Regions from separate parts of the Alteromonas sp. 5NW40-0090 genome, predicted to be linked through region 2. Evidence: predicted binding sites of a transcription regulator. Region 2 holds the regulator's gene; the other holds the start of a gene.
The links. The regulator FNR, encoded in region 2, switches genes on or off when oxygen is low (the NO sensors DNR and NnrR bind a similar motif). The targets are predictions, from matches to a motif close to TTGATCTAGATCAA.

Region 1 (6,241 bases), on a different contig from region 2:
CGAGGCCATGCTTGAGAACGTGGTTATCGACAACTACTTTTTTGGCGTTGCCAGCGTTAACAAAGACGGTGTTGAAAGCGTTGTCGTTTACCCAGGTCCTGCGGGTAGCTTCGGCGAATAAATGCTTATATTAAGCGTTTTTATACGCACCCAATTAGGCATCCAATCAAGTTCGTGACGTTAAGCTGGCAATGAAACCGGCTTATCATCACGAATGACTTTATTCAACAAAAGCTAGTCTAAGCGTGGACACTACATTCAATATATTGATGTCGCTTACATTTTGTTAATTTAAGCCAGCACGTGTTTATTGGAATTAAGTGACTAACTGCATTACAGTGTAGGAAATGCATGACGGCAGTTCGGAGTTCACCTTTGGTAAGATTCAGCGCGTTCTCGCTCTCTATTTTCACTCAACGCCTTTCTTTATTGGCTATTAGCCTAGTCCTTTGTTGCTTTAGTGTTTCGCAATTACATGCCGCCCCTACTAAGTTGGGTGCAGCTTCCTTCGAGACCTATATCAGCGATGATGGGGAGCCTGCTCGGATTAACGCATTACTTGAAAAAGTGTTTAAAAAAGCAGAGTTGGATATTCAGCTTCAGGTGATGCGACAAGCTTTTCTGGGCAGCTCTGTCTTAACGGGCAAATTAGACGGTGAATTTGCCTACATCAACTTAGGTGAGGACACGAGCAACTATGTACTTTCCGATGTCTACTTACCCATTTATCTTTACGCGGTAAGCAAAGACGCAGATGTTGAGGCCGTAAAACTCTTTCCTCATTTAAAGGACAACCGCGTTGCTATTGAAAATCGCTTTGCAAATACGCCTTCATTCAGGTTACTTAAAAATATAAAGTGGTCGCGCAACCCCACTACGTTTGATGCCTTTCGCCAACTTGCCGACGATAGAGCGCCTTACTTAATTACCACCCAGCTGCTTGCTCGAGAGCTGAACATACTGCTGGCTAACGATAATGAAGAAACCTTGCACTTTTCAGCAAAACCTTTAGCGAAAACGGGATTTCAAATAGCTATTAGCAAAGGTGTTGCTAACGCTGAGAGGATTATTGCGCAATTCAACCAAGCGGTGTCGACAATGCAGAATTCGGGGGAATTGAATCAGCCACTTGGGTTAGCTTGGCTCACCAAAGATGTGGATGGCGATGGCGTTGCCGACTTTATCGGGCGCAGCAACATAACTACCCCCTCTGATTTGTTAAACACCGCCTACTCACTTGATGGTAAACCCACATCTGAAAACAGTTTGTTTTATATTGACGGAAATAAGTATATATCGTTAGAGGAAGCGCATACTGCGCTTCCCGCTAAAGAAGATTCGTCGCCTCGCGAGTCGCTGTTAGATAAAACCACCTACCAGCAATTGCTTCGCCGCTGGTAGATGACTTGCAGTGCGAAGGATACGGGGGAGAGCAAGCGAGTTAATGCGACGTTTCTGGTAGGTACATTTCCAGAATTGTCAGCAATTCTTCGCCATCGACCGGTTTTGACACATAGTTATTAAAGCCTGCTTTAAGTGCTTTAACGCGGTCAGATGTATAGGCATAAGCAGTAAGTGCTACGGCATTAAGTTTTGCAATTTCCGGGATTTCGCTTGCCCTAATTTTCAATACTAGACCTAACCCATCCATTTCCGGCATACCTATGTCCGATAGCAGTAGATCGAAAGCTTCAGGCATGTCGTTGATTTCCTTCCATGCCATTAAGCCGTTTTTCACGACATTCACTCGAGCGCCGTTAGATTCTAGGAACAATTTTATGAAATCACGGGCGTCTCGCTCGTCTTCTGCGACTAAAATTCGCAAGCCACTCAAACGAAGTGATTCAGTTAAATCGCTAATCTCAGAGTTTTTGGTTTCGATAATATCGTCATGCAAACTAAGTGGTGCGATTGGCAATGACACAAAAAAAGTAGTACCTGAGTTTAACCCATCACTTTCGGCGTAAATTTCGCCGCCGTGCATTTCAACCAAGCTTTTTACGATAGATAAACCCAGCCCCAAGCCATGTTTGTTATGAGAATCTTTTCCTTGATAAAAACGTTCAAAAACCCGAGCTATCTGATCTTGGGTCATTCCCTTACCGTTGTCTTTTACACGGAACAAGTAGTTAGAATGTTCCCTTCGCCCACGCACGTGTACGGTTCCGCCCTTTGCTGTAAATTTAAGGGCATTACTGAGCAAATTGTTGATCACCTGCTTAATACGCAAATTATCACCAAGAATTTGTGTGTGCTCGTCTTCGCAATTAATTGAAAGTTGAATATTTTTACTGGCGAAACCCGCTTCGAATGATTTAGCGACTTCAGATATAGACCCAGCGATATTTAATGAATGCGTACTCAATTTCATTGTGCCGGAGATAATGCGCGATAAGTCTAAGATATCGTTAATTAACGCGGCCTGTGTAGACGCAGCGCGTTTGATAACCCCCAATGCATCGGACATTCTATCGACATTCGTCACATCCATAAGCGCTAAGTCGGTCCAACCTACAATAGAATTAAGAGGTGAACGAAGCTCGTGAGAAATACTGGCAAGAAACTGATCTTTAGCTTTGTCTAACTCTTCTAATTTACTAATTTGCTTATCAAGCGACGCTTTTAAGCTTAGTGCGTAAGGTATAAATAGGTGGTCAAAACCCTCTATTATGAGCTGATCATCCTGGGTCCACTCTACCGATTCATCGGCTACACTTTGAAGATACATATCAAAGGAATTACGAGGCGTTAAAACCTTACCAATATCTTTGTTCGCAGCTTCACGACCTGCCCATCTGATAGTTTTGTCTTTTTGCTCTCTAAACCAAACGGTGTAATAACCAAGCTTCGCTGATACACAGGATATATACATGCCGCGAATGCCGTTAAGGTTACATTGTTCCGACACTTCTCCCGCCAACTTGCTAATAGCAATTGACTCTTCAGAGTTGGTAATAACGAACTTATCGAGAAGGCGAGTTAATGTTTGTTCAGACGGGGTTCTACCTACTAAGTATTTATCTACAGGGGTAATAACCGCCATACCGCATGCACTGGCTACATCCAAAAGGCCTTTTTCTTTTTGGGTTATCGCCTCCAGGGGATTAGCATAGCTAGTAAGCTGGTGAATAATACTATTCAGCTTGCGCTGCCGAATTTGAAACTGCTCTTTCTTTTGGTGTAGGGCTTTAGTGTGTAGCTGCCACGCATAGAGGTGACCAAGAGACTCACATACCAAACGCTTTTTCTGCTCAATATATTTAGGTTCATTATTGTGACAAGCAAGCAACCCCCAAAGTTTACCTTCAAACACAAGGGACACGGAAAACGATGAACGTATGCCCATATTTTTAAGGTAAGTGATATGAACCGGCGACACTGAACGAACCATAGACATGGATAAGTCTAGAGGCGGTCGCTCCGCTTCTTGCACAGTTGGTATCAAAGCTATAGGGGGTTGTTCTACGTCATATACACAACGTACGCGATTTTTTAAGTACAGCGCTCGTGCTTGGCTAGGAATATCAGATGCCGGAAATTTCAAACCTTTGAAAGAGCGAGCCCCAGGCACTTTTACTTCGCCAATCACCTCACCACTATAGGTTTTGTCGAACTGATAAACCATCACCGAATCGAAACCTATGTATCCCTTAAACACGTTCGCAATGGCGTCTGCAACATCGTGAATGGAGTCGCACCCATCTACATCGGGTAGTAATGTGCGAATATCTACGTCCATCGGTACCCATTGCTGGGCGGCTTCATAACTAAGCTGAGGGGTGGGCTCTAACTCGATAACAAGCAGACCGTTTGAGTCGAACACAACACCGCTACCCTCTTTTTCCCAATTGTCTAAACAAAGTGCGTTCTCCGCAAACTTCCATTGGTAAGCACGGCGTGAATTCCCGCCTTTAACACTTTGATAGATACTTTGAAAGGTGGGAGCATCTTCAGAAGGCGTATCGATAAGTTCAGTAATAAGAGTTTCACCCGCAGTGATACTGACTTTAAATAGCTCATTGATGTTTTCACTAACCACCTGAACTTTTTTAGTTTCAGGGTCAACTGCTATAACATAACCAAAGCTTTGAACACTTTCGATTAGGTGAATAGCTTCATCTTCGCAGTTCTGAAGCGTCTTTATCTTTTTGTCTTTAATGTGTTGCATTGCCTTGGCCGAGAAATTTAGAAAGCGAACTTTCTTGCGAGTGTCTAATTACTCAACCACGATAACAACAAATTGTGATCAAAGCATGCAATATCGTTGAAAGTTTCCTAATTAACTCTTATTAAATTATCAATAAAATTTTGCTTAAAAGGCACATTAATGTTGCCTTTTTTGATCTTACACAATAAACTTTCAGTAATTTCTGAAACTTCTGGAAAGTAAAAATGAAAATGACGCCTTTAATTACTTCTGCCGTGATGCACTTTGGCGAAATGGGAAGTCGCTGGGGTTTTAATAGAACAGTTGGGCAAATTCTTGCACTTATTGTTTTAAACGAAGAGCCTATTTCGGCACAAGAGGTTGCCGATGCGCTCAATATCTCCAGAGGCAATACCAGTATGGGGTTGAAAGAGCTTCAGTCATGGCGCCTAGTTAAACAACATCATGTTCCAGGCGAAAGAAAAGAGTTCTTTATTCCTGCCGGTGATATTTGGACGCTGGCAAACCGGGTGTTTGAAGAGCGCAGAAAGCGCGAGATAGACCCAACAATGAGCTTACTTCGGGATCTGCTGCTCGATGCACCTGCTAATGAAAAGGAAGCAAACGCTCAACATAAACTGAACGAAATTCACGATTTACTCGAATCAATTACGGCATGGTCTGAAGAGCTTCAAAATCTTGGGCCTGAAAAGTTAAACACGTTGATGAAGTTAGGTTCTGGCGTGGGCCGTATGCTTGAGCTTAAGGACAAGCTACTTCCGGGAAAAAACAGCGTTAACTAAGGGGGCCTTCTGTGGATGCATTCTTGCTGTCTCGTTTACAATTTGCGTTAAATATTAGTTTCCATATTTTATTTCCAACCATCACCATGGCGATGGGCTGGTTTCTTTTCTACTTTAAGCTGCGCTCTAATATTTCAGGTCACCCTGTGTGGATGCGTATGTATCGTTTTTGGGTACGTGTCTTTGCCCTAAGCTTCGCCTTGGGTGTAGTAAGCGGCGTCACCATGTCATTTCAGTTTGGTACTAACTGGCCTGGATTTATGGAGAAAGTGGGCAACGTAGCAGGTCCGCTATTAGGTTACGAAGTACTTACTGCATTCTTCCTAGAAGCTACGTTCCTAGGCATTATGTTATTTGGTATACGCCGTGTTCCGAACTGGTTACACACAGCATCCACCCTTATTGTTGCGCTTGGCACCACAACATCTGCGTTCTGGATATTAGCGCTTAACAGCTGGATGCAAACCCCACAAGGCTTTGAAGTAGTCGATGGTGTGGTGTATGCCACCAACTGGAAAGAAATCATCTTTAACCCTTCTTTCCCCTACCGCTTCGTACACATGATGTTAGCGTCTGGGCTGACGGCCAGTTTCTTAATAGCTGGGCTTTCTGCCTACCGCATGCTTAAAGGCGACGACAAGCTTGCGCCTAAACTCGCGCTTAAAACCGCCACCTATACGGCGGCAGTGTTAATTCCGCTACAAATTTTTGCTGGCGACATGCATGGTTTAAATACGCTTGAACACCAGCCACAGAAAGTAGCTGCGATGGAAGGGCTTTGGGAAACCACTGAAGGCGCACCTTTGTTGCTTTTTGCAATTCCTGACGAAGAAAGCAAGGAAAACCATTTTGAAGTTCCTATTCCTTATGGTGCAAGCTTAATCCTTACCCATGAATTGAAAGGCGAGATAAAAGGGCTAAATGAGTTTGAAGGAGAACATCCACCTGTTGCCCCTGTGTTCTTCGGCTTCAGAGTCATGGTGGGTATGGGCATGTTGATGCTTGCTGTATCATGGCTTGGCAGTCTTTATCTTATGCGCAAAAAAGACTTCCCCGTTTGGCTTAAGCGCACGTTTGCAGGCATGGCGTTTAGCGGATGGATTGCAACGCTTGCCGGCTGGTATGTAACTGAAATAGGCCGTCAGCCCTACTTGGTGAGCGGTGTATTAAAAACAGCAGATGCGGTTACGCAGTTGCCTCCGGCTAATATTGCTCTGTCGTTCACGCTTTATCTTGTTATCTATACGGTGCTTCTAATCGCATACATGGGAACACTTATGTTGATGTGCAG
Region 2 (6,241 bases):
TGACACAGCACGACTGTTACCATTGCGGCTTGCCTATAGCGAGTCCAGACAATGGGAAATTTACTACTGTCATTTTAGGGCAACAACGAGACATGTGTTGCCCTGGCTGCTTAGCGGTAGCTGAAGCGATCGTTAACAACGGCCTGGAAGACTATTACCAGTTTAGAACCGAACCGGCGCAAAAATCTGACGATGGTATTTTAGAAACACTAGATAAGCTAAAAGTCTATGACGACCCTTCTCTACAAGAAGAGTTCGTGTTTGAAGAAGGTCAGGACAAGCAGATTCAATTGACCCTTGAAGGTATTACGTGCGCTGCGTGTGGCTGGCTTATCGAAAAGCAGTTGTCGAAAGTAGAAGGAATAAAGCAAGTCGCGGTGAATGTACAAGAGCGCCGCGCTTTAGTCACTTGGTCACCGTTTCAAATTAAGCTTAGCCAAATTCTATCTACGCTAAAACGCATTGGTTATGTTGGGTCACCATTTCACCCCGACGAACACGAAGCCAGTTATAAACGCGAACAAAAGACCTTTCTAAAAAAGCTTGGCCTAGCAGGCATTATGACCATGCAGGTAATGATGCTGATGACTGGGCTTTATTTTGATTGGTTTGGCGCCATTGAGTTAGAGACCCGCCAATATTTTTACTGGGTTGCCCTTACGCTAACTACACCTGTTGTGCTGTATTCAGGCAGCACCTTTTATGTGGGCGCCGCTAAAGCGCTAAGCGCTAAAACGGTTAATATGGACGTACCCGTTACGCTCGCAATATTCGGTACTTACATTGCTGGAATTCGTTCTACAGTATTAGAGCAAGGTGAAGTGTATTTCGAATCCATTTGTATGTTTATTTTTCTGCTGTTGCTTAGCCGATTCTTAGAACATCGCAGTCGTCATCGCGCCGCACAGATCTCTGCCAATATGATGCAGTATGTGCCCGTATCAGCGACCAAACTAAATCCGGATGGTAGCCTAACCGAGTGTCTGGCTAAGCAGCTAAAAATTGACGACGTAGTGCTAGTGAAGCCTGGTGAAACAGTCCCCATTGATGGGGTGGTAACCGACGGCAACGCAGCGGTTGACGAATCTATGCTTACCGGCGAGTTTAACCCCGTGCGTAAGTCCAACAGTAGCCCGGTTTACGGCGGCACGGTTTGTCAAGATGGTACGCTAACCATTACGGTTACGCAGACCCTTAAAAATGCGCTGGTAAATCAAATTGTACGACTGCAAGCAAGTGCGATGGCGAGTAAACCTAAAGCAGCGCAGATAGCCGATAATTTTTCTCGCTATTTCGTTACCGCGGTATTGCTGATTTCGGCGTTGACCTATTGCTTTTGGGCGTATCAGGGTAGCGACGAGGCATTTTGGATCACCATATCGGTGCTGGTTGCAACCTGCCCTTGCGCATTAGGGTTGGCTACGCCATCAGCGTTAACCTGTGCTATGGCAAAGTTAAACCGACAAGGTATTTTACTAAAACGGGCCGATGCGCTTGAACAAATTACTGACATTGACACCATCGCATTAGACAAAACCGGCACGCTCACAAAAGGCAAATTTACTATTTCAAATGCCTGGTACGCTGACGGTGTGGATAGTAATAGTGCGCTATCAATTGCCCGCGCTTTGGAGTCACGCTCTGAACATCCGATTGCCAAAGCCTTTAGCGACGGTATAGCCTTTAGCGACGGTGTAGCCCTAAGCGAGATTTCTGCTTCTAGCGACAGTGCTGACGCTACCGATAACACGGTACACAAAGTGACTAATTTTACCGTTACGCCAGGAGGTGGTATCAGCGGTGAGATCAATGACACGTTGTTTTCTATGGGTTCTGCAGCATTCAGCGTTCACGAATCTCAGCTAAAACTCATTGAAGCGTTCCCTTCAGCTAACGTGTTTCTCACGGTTAAGGGGCGTATTATGGCGGCGTATGAAGTAAAGGATTCACTAAGAGAAGATACGCAAGAAACTCTCGATATATTAGCTGCAAGCCATACCCTCGCCGTTTTAAGTGGTGATACACAGCAAAACGTTAATGCGCTTACCGCACCATTGCCAATTTCGACCGCTAAAGGTGGCCTAACACCTGAGCAAAAGTACGAAGCCGTTCAAGCTATGCAGCAATCTGGCGCGAAAGTGATGATGATGGGGGATGGTATTAACGACGCTCCAGTTCTTGCCAGCGCTGATGTGGCGATTGCAGTGGGTAATGCCACAGACGTGGCTAAAACTGCCGCCGACGTGATACTGCTTGGCGATCAGCTGCTTTCTGTACCAGAGCTTATTCGAACTGCGCATCAAGTGAAGCAAAAAATAAGGCAAAATATTGGCTGGTCGGTAGGTTACAACGTTTTGATCTTACCTTTCGCCGTATCAGGCCTACTTTCACCGTGGATGGCTGTTGTTGGTATGTCGTTAAGCAGTATCATTGTAGTCACAAACTCAACGCGACTTTTGAGCAAATAGCATGAGTATTATTTACGTATTAATTCCAATCGCCATCATCATTGTTGCCGTCGCTATCGTGATATTCTTTTGGGCGGTGAAAACCAATCAATTTGAAGATTTAGATCGCCAAGGTTATAGCATACTGTTTGACGATGATCTTCCGCCAGAAGAAAAAAAGCTAGCTGAGCAACGCAAGCAACTTCAAGACAGTAAAGTAGACAAAAGCCAAGCGCCACATGGAAGGGATTAACTACTTCTCTGCCTTTCTTATCGGCTTAGCCGGCGGAGTTCACTGTGTGGGAATGTGCAGTGGAATTGTCGCTGCGCTAAGGATGGTATCGCCTAAAGGCGCTTCAGCACTACCCTATACCCTTGCCTATAACATGGGACGTATAGTGAGCTACACCATCGCCGGAGCAATAACCGGGGCACTTGGAAAAATTGCAGCAGATTATATACCTCTTGCCAACTATGCCCTTTCCCTACTTAGCGGAATCATGTTGCTTCTACTGGCGTGTTATTTGGGTAAGTGGTGGACTGGCTTAACGGTACTGGAAAATGCGGGTAAAGGCCTATTTTCCAAAGTGCAGCCGCTTTCAAAACGCTTTTTGCCATTTAAGACCCCTTTAAGTGCGTTGCCTTATGGTTTTATTTGGGGTTGGCTTCCTTGCGGTTTGGTGTATTCCACACTTACCTGGTCTCTCGCGGCGGGTAATGCGCTAGAAGGCGCTGCTATTATGTTCTTCTTCGGTTTGGGTACATTACCCACCTTGCTCGCCGCTAGCGCTGGTAGCCAATATATTGTTCGAAGTTTTCAACATAACCATTTTAGACAAATTATTGCAGTAATAATGGCAATATATGCCGCTTATCTTATTCATGGCGCAATCGTTTAAAAATGGGTGTATTATTGTCGGGTATTCTTTTAGAGAGCGTGCATTATGAGCAAAGGAAGCCAATTTTCTATTCACTGTCAAAACTGTAGTTTCAGTCACCTTTGTTTACCGGTGGCGTTAAACAAAACAGAAATCGAATCTCTTGACGATATTATTGAACGCAAGAAGCCGCTTCATAAAGGTGACACGCTGATTCAAACTGGTGATAAATTCCGTTCTCTATTTGCAGTGAGAACCGGTTCATTTAAATCATTTGTGACTAATACCGAAGGTGAAGAACAGATTACCGGCTTCCACTTTCCTGGTGACATTATCGGTTTCGATGCATTAAGAGAGAACAAACACCAAAGCTATACCTCTGCGTTAGAAACTGCCATGGTGTGTGAGCTTCCCTACGAGACCCTCGACGAAATGTCAGTGCAATTTCCAAAGCTGCGCCACCAGATCATGAGCTTCATGAGCGCTGAAATAAAACAAGATCACGACATGATCATGCTTTTAAACAAGCGAACCGCAGAAGAGCGTTTATTGTATTTTATATCACATCTTTCTCAGCGCTTTGAAGAGCGAGGCTTCTCCCATAGAGAATTCCATCTCACCATGACGCGCAACGAGATAGGAAATTATTTAGGACTAACCATCGAAACTATTAGCCGTTTGTTAAGCCGTTTCCAAAAAGACAACATTATAAAGGTGGACGGAAAGCTTATTACTATTTTAGATTTCGATAGACTAAACACCAAACTTGCGGCGCTTAACGGCCCAAGCGTTGTCTGCGGTTAGTCCTTTTTTAAGTGTAAATTAAGGCGCACACTAAGCGCGCTTTTTTGTGACCTGTGTTAGCCACCTATCTAATGTTTCAGCACCACGCCGGTTGCTCCATATTTACATCGTTAAGTTCACTCATGGTCGCGTCGTAAAATTCTTGATCTAAAACAACTTACGTTTTTCCCAATGTCGTTTATAGTTAGTATTAGAAAGCTTCGATTTCGACAGCCGCTACTAAGTTTTGTAGTTAGGGGGACGTTATGATTGAGTGTAAACGAATTCTGGCCGTGGTAGATGCCGAGCGCGATAACCAACCTGCACTAAGCCGTGCTTATGAACTCGCTTCAAAAACAGGTGCTTCAGTTACCGCCATGATGGTGGTATACGACTTATCTTACGATATGACGACCATGCTTAGCCCGGATGAGCGCGAGTCAATGCGCGATGCAGTCACAAAGGAGCATGCAAAATGGCTTGCTACCCACTTAAGAGAGCAAGGATTCACTGAAACTGATATCGTTGTAGAATGGAATAATCGCGCGTATGAGTCGATTATTTACTACACCCTAAACAATCAGATAGATTTAGTGGTAAAAGCAACCAAAAAGCACGACGATCTTGCTTCTGTTATTTTCACCCCCACAGATTGGCATTTAATGCGTAAATGCCCTCGCCCAGTATTGCTTGTTAAAGAGCACGACTGGCCAGAAGGAGGAGAGATTATTGCGGCAGTAAACGTAGGCAGTGAAGACAATGAGCATGCCGCACTTAACGATAAGCTCACCCTCATTGCTAACGACTACGCCTCTTTATTGAAAGGTAGCGTAAACTTGGTCAACAGTTACCCTTCTACACCACTTAATATCGCCATAGAAGTACCCGAGTTCGACCCCGATACCTATCACGACGCGGTAAAAAATCATCATTTAAAGGAAATGCGTAGTCACGCGTTAAAGTACGGTATTCCTGAAAACAAATGTGTAGTAAGAGAAGGCCTTCCGGAAAAGGTCATCCCGCAAGTGGCAAAAACACTGGATGCAGAGCTGGTTGTTATTGGTACCGTTGGCCGTGTGGGCATTTCAGCGGCCCTAATTGGTAACACTGCAGAACACGTGATCGACGAACTCAATTGCGATGTGCTTGCTATTAAGCCAGATGGATTTGTGTCGCCGTTGTCGGTGTAGTCTTTTCATCGGTACTACATAGCCCGTGTTTGCCGTTACTTAGCGGCCAACACGGTATGTCACCAACAAATTTAACTTCACAAGCATGGTCTCGAAAAGCCGCTTTAATGTATAATGGCGGCTTTATCACAAACCAAGCTAGTTAATTATGAGTTTAGGCACAAACAGTGCTGACGCGTCGCCATTAAACGCTGCGCAAAGTAAGCAAAAGTACAACTTCAACAAACTTCAGAAGCGACTTCGCCGCAACGTAGGTAAAGCTATTGGCGATTTCGGTATGATTGAAAACAACGACAAAGTTATGGTGTGTTTATCTGGCGGTAAAGACAGCTACACCATGCTTGATATTCTATTGTTTTTAAAGAAGATTGCGCCTATTCACTTTGATATCGTTGCGGTTAATCTTGATCAAAAACAGCCTGGTTTCCCTGAACATATTTTGCCTGAATATTTAGAAAGCATAGGCGTTGACTACAAGATTGTAGAAGAAGACACCTACTCTATCGTTAAAGACAAAATTCCAGAGGGAAAAACTACCTGCTCGCTTTGTTCTCGCTTGCGCCGGGGTATTCTGTATCGCACAGCAAAAGAGTTAGGTGCGACTAAAATTGCATTAGGTCATCACCGCGACGACATGCTAGAAACGTTTTTCCTCAATATGTTTCATGGTGGCAAGCTTAAGTCTATGCCGCCAAAGCTAGTCAGCGACAACGGTGAACACATCGTTATTCGTCCATTGGCGTACTGCACAGAAAAAGACATCGAGAAATATTCTCAGGCCGCTGAATTTCCGATTATTCCGTGTAACCTTTGTGGCTCACAAGAAAACCTACAGCGCCAAAACATAAAGGCTATGCTTCAAGACTGGAACCGTCGCTTCCCAGGTCGTATAGAGTCAATGTTCCGTGCGCTTCAAAACGTAGCGCCTTCACACTTAATCGAC

Region 1: AC27KT_RS17085 (GbsR/MarR family transcriptional regulator) is a predicted target of FNR. The motif match lies at 4,340-4,353, and genes of this name have one in related genera.

Annotation. Positions count from the first base shown of each region.
Region 1 covers NZ_BAAJLT010000014.1:79,095-85,335, forward strand. The annotation lists gene AC27KT_RS17070 (M28 family metallopeptidase) at 1-121, shown strand, start outside; gene AC27KT_RS17075 (substrate-binding periplasmic protein) at 352-1,401, shown strand; gene AC27KT_RS17080 (ATP-binding protein) at 1,442-4,168, opposite strand; gene AC27KT_RS17085 (GbsR/MarR family transcriptional regulator) at 4,393-4,950, shown strand; gene AC27KT_RS17090 (cytochrome ubiquinol oxidase subunit I) at 4,962-6,241, shown strand, end outside.
Region 2 covers NZ_BAAJLT010000005.1:308,792-315,032, forward strand. The annotation lists gene AC27KT_RS08505 (heavy metal translocating P-type ATPase) at 1-2,468, shown strand, start outside; gene ccoS (cbb3-type cytochrome oxidase assembly protein CcoS) at 2,470-2,700, shown strand; gene AC27KT_RS08515 (sulfite exporter TauE/SafE family protein) at 2,687-3,346, shown strand; gene fnr (fumarate/nitrate reduction transcriptional regulator Fnr) at 3,392-4,129, shown strand; gene uspE (universal stress protein UspE) at 4,375-5,298, shown strand; gene ttcA (tRNA 2-thiocytidine(32) synthetase TtcA) at 5,447-6,241, shown strand, end outside.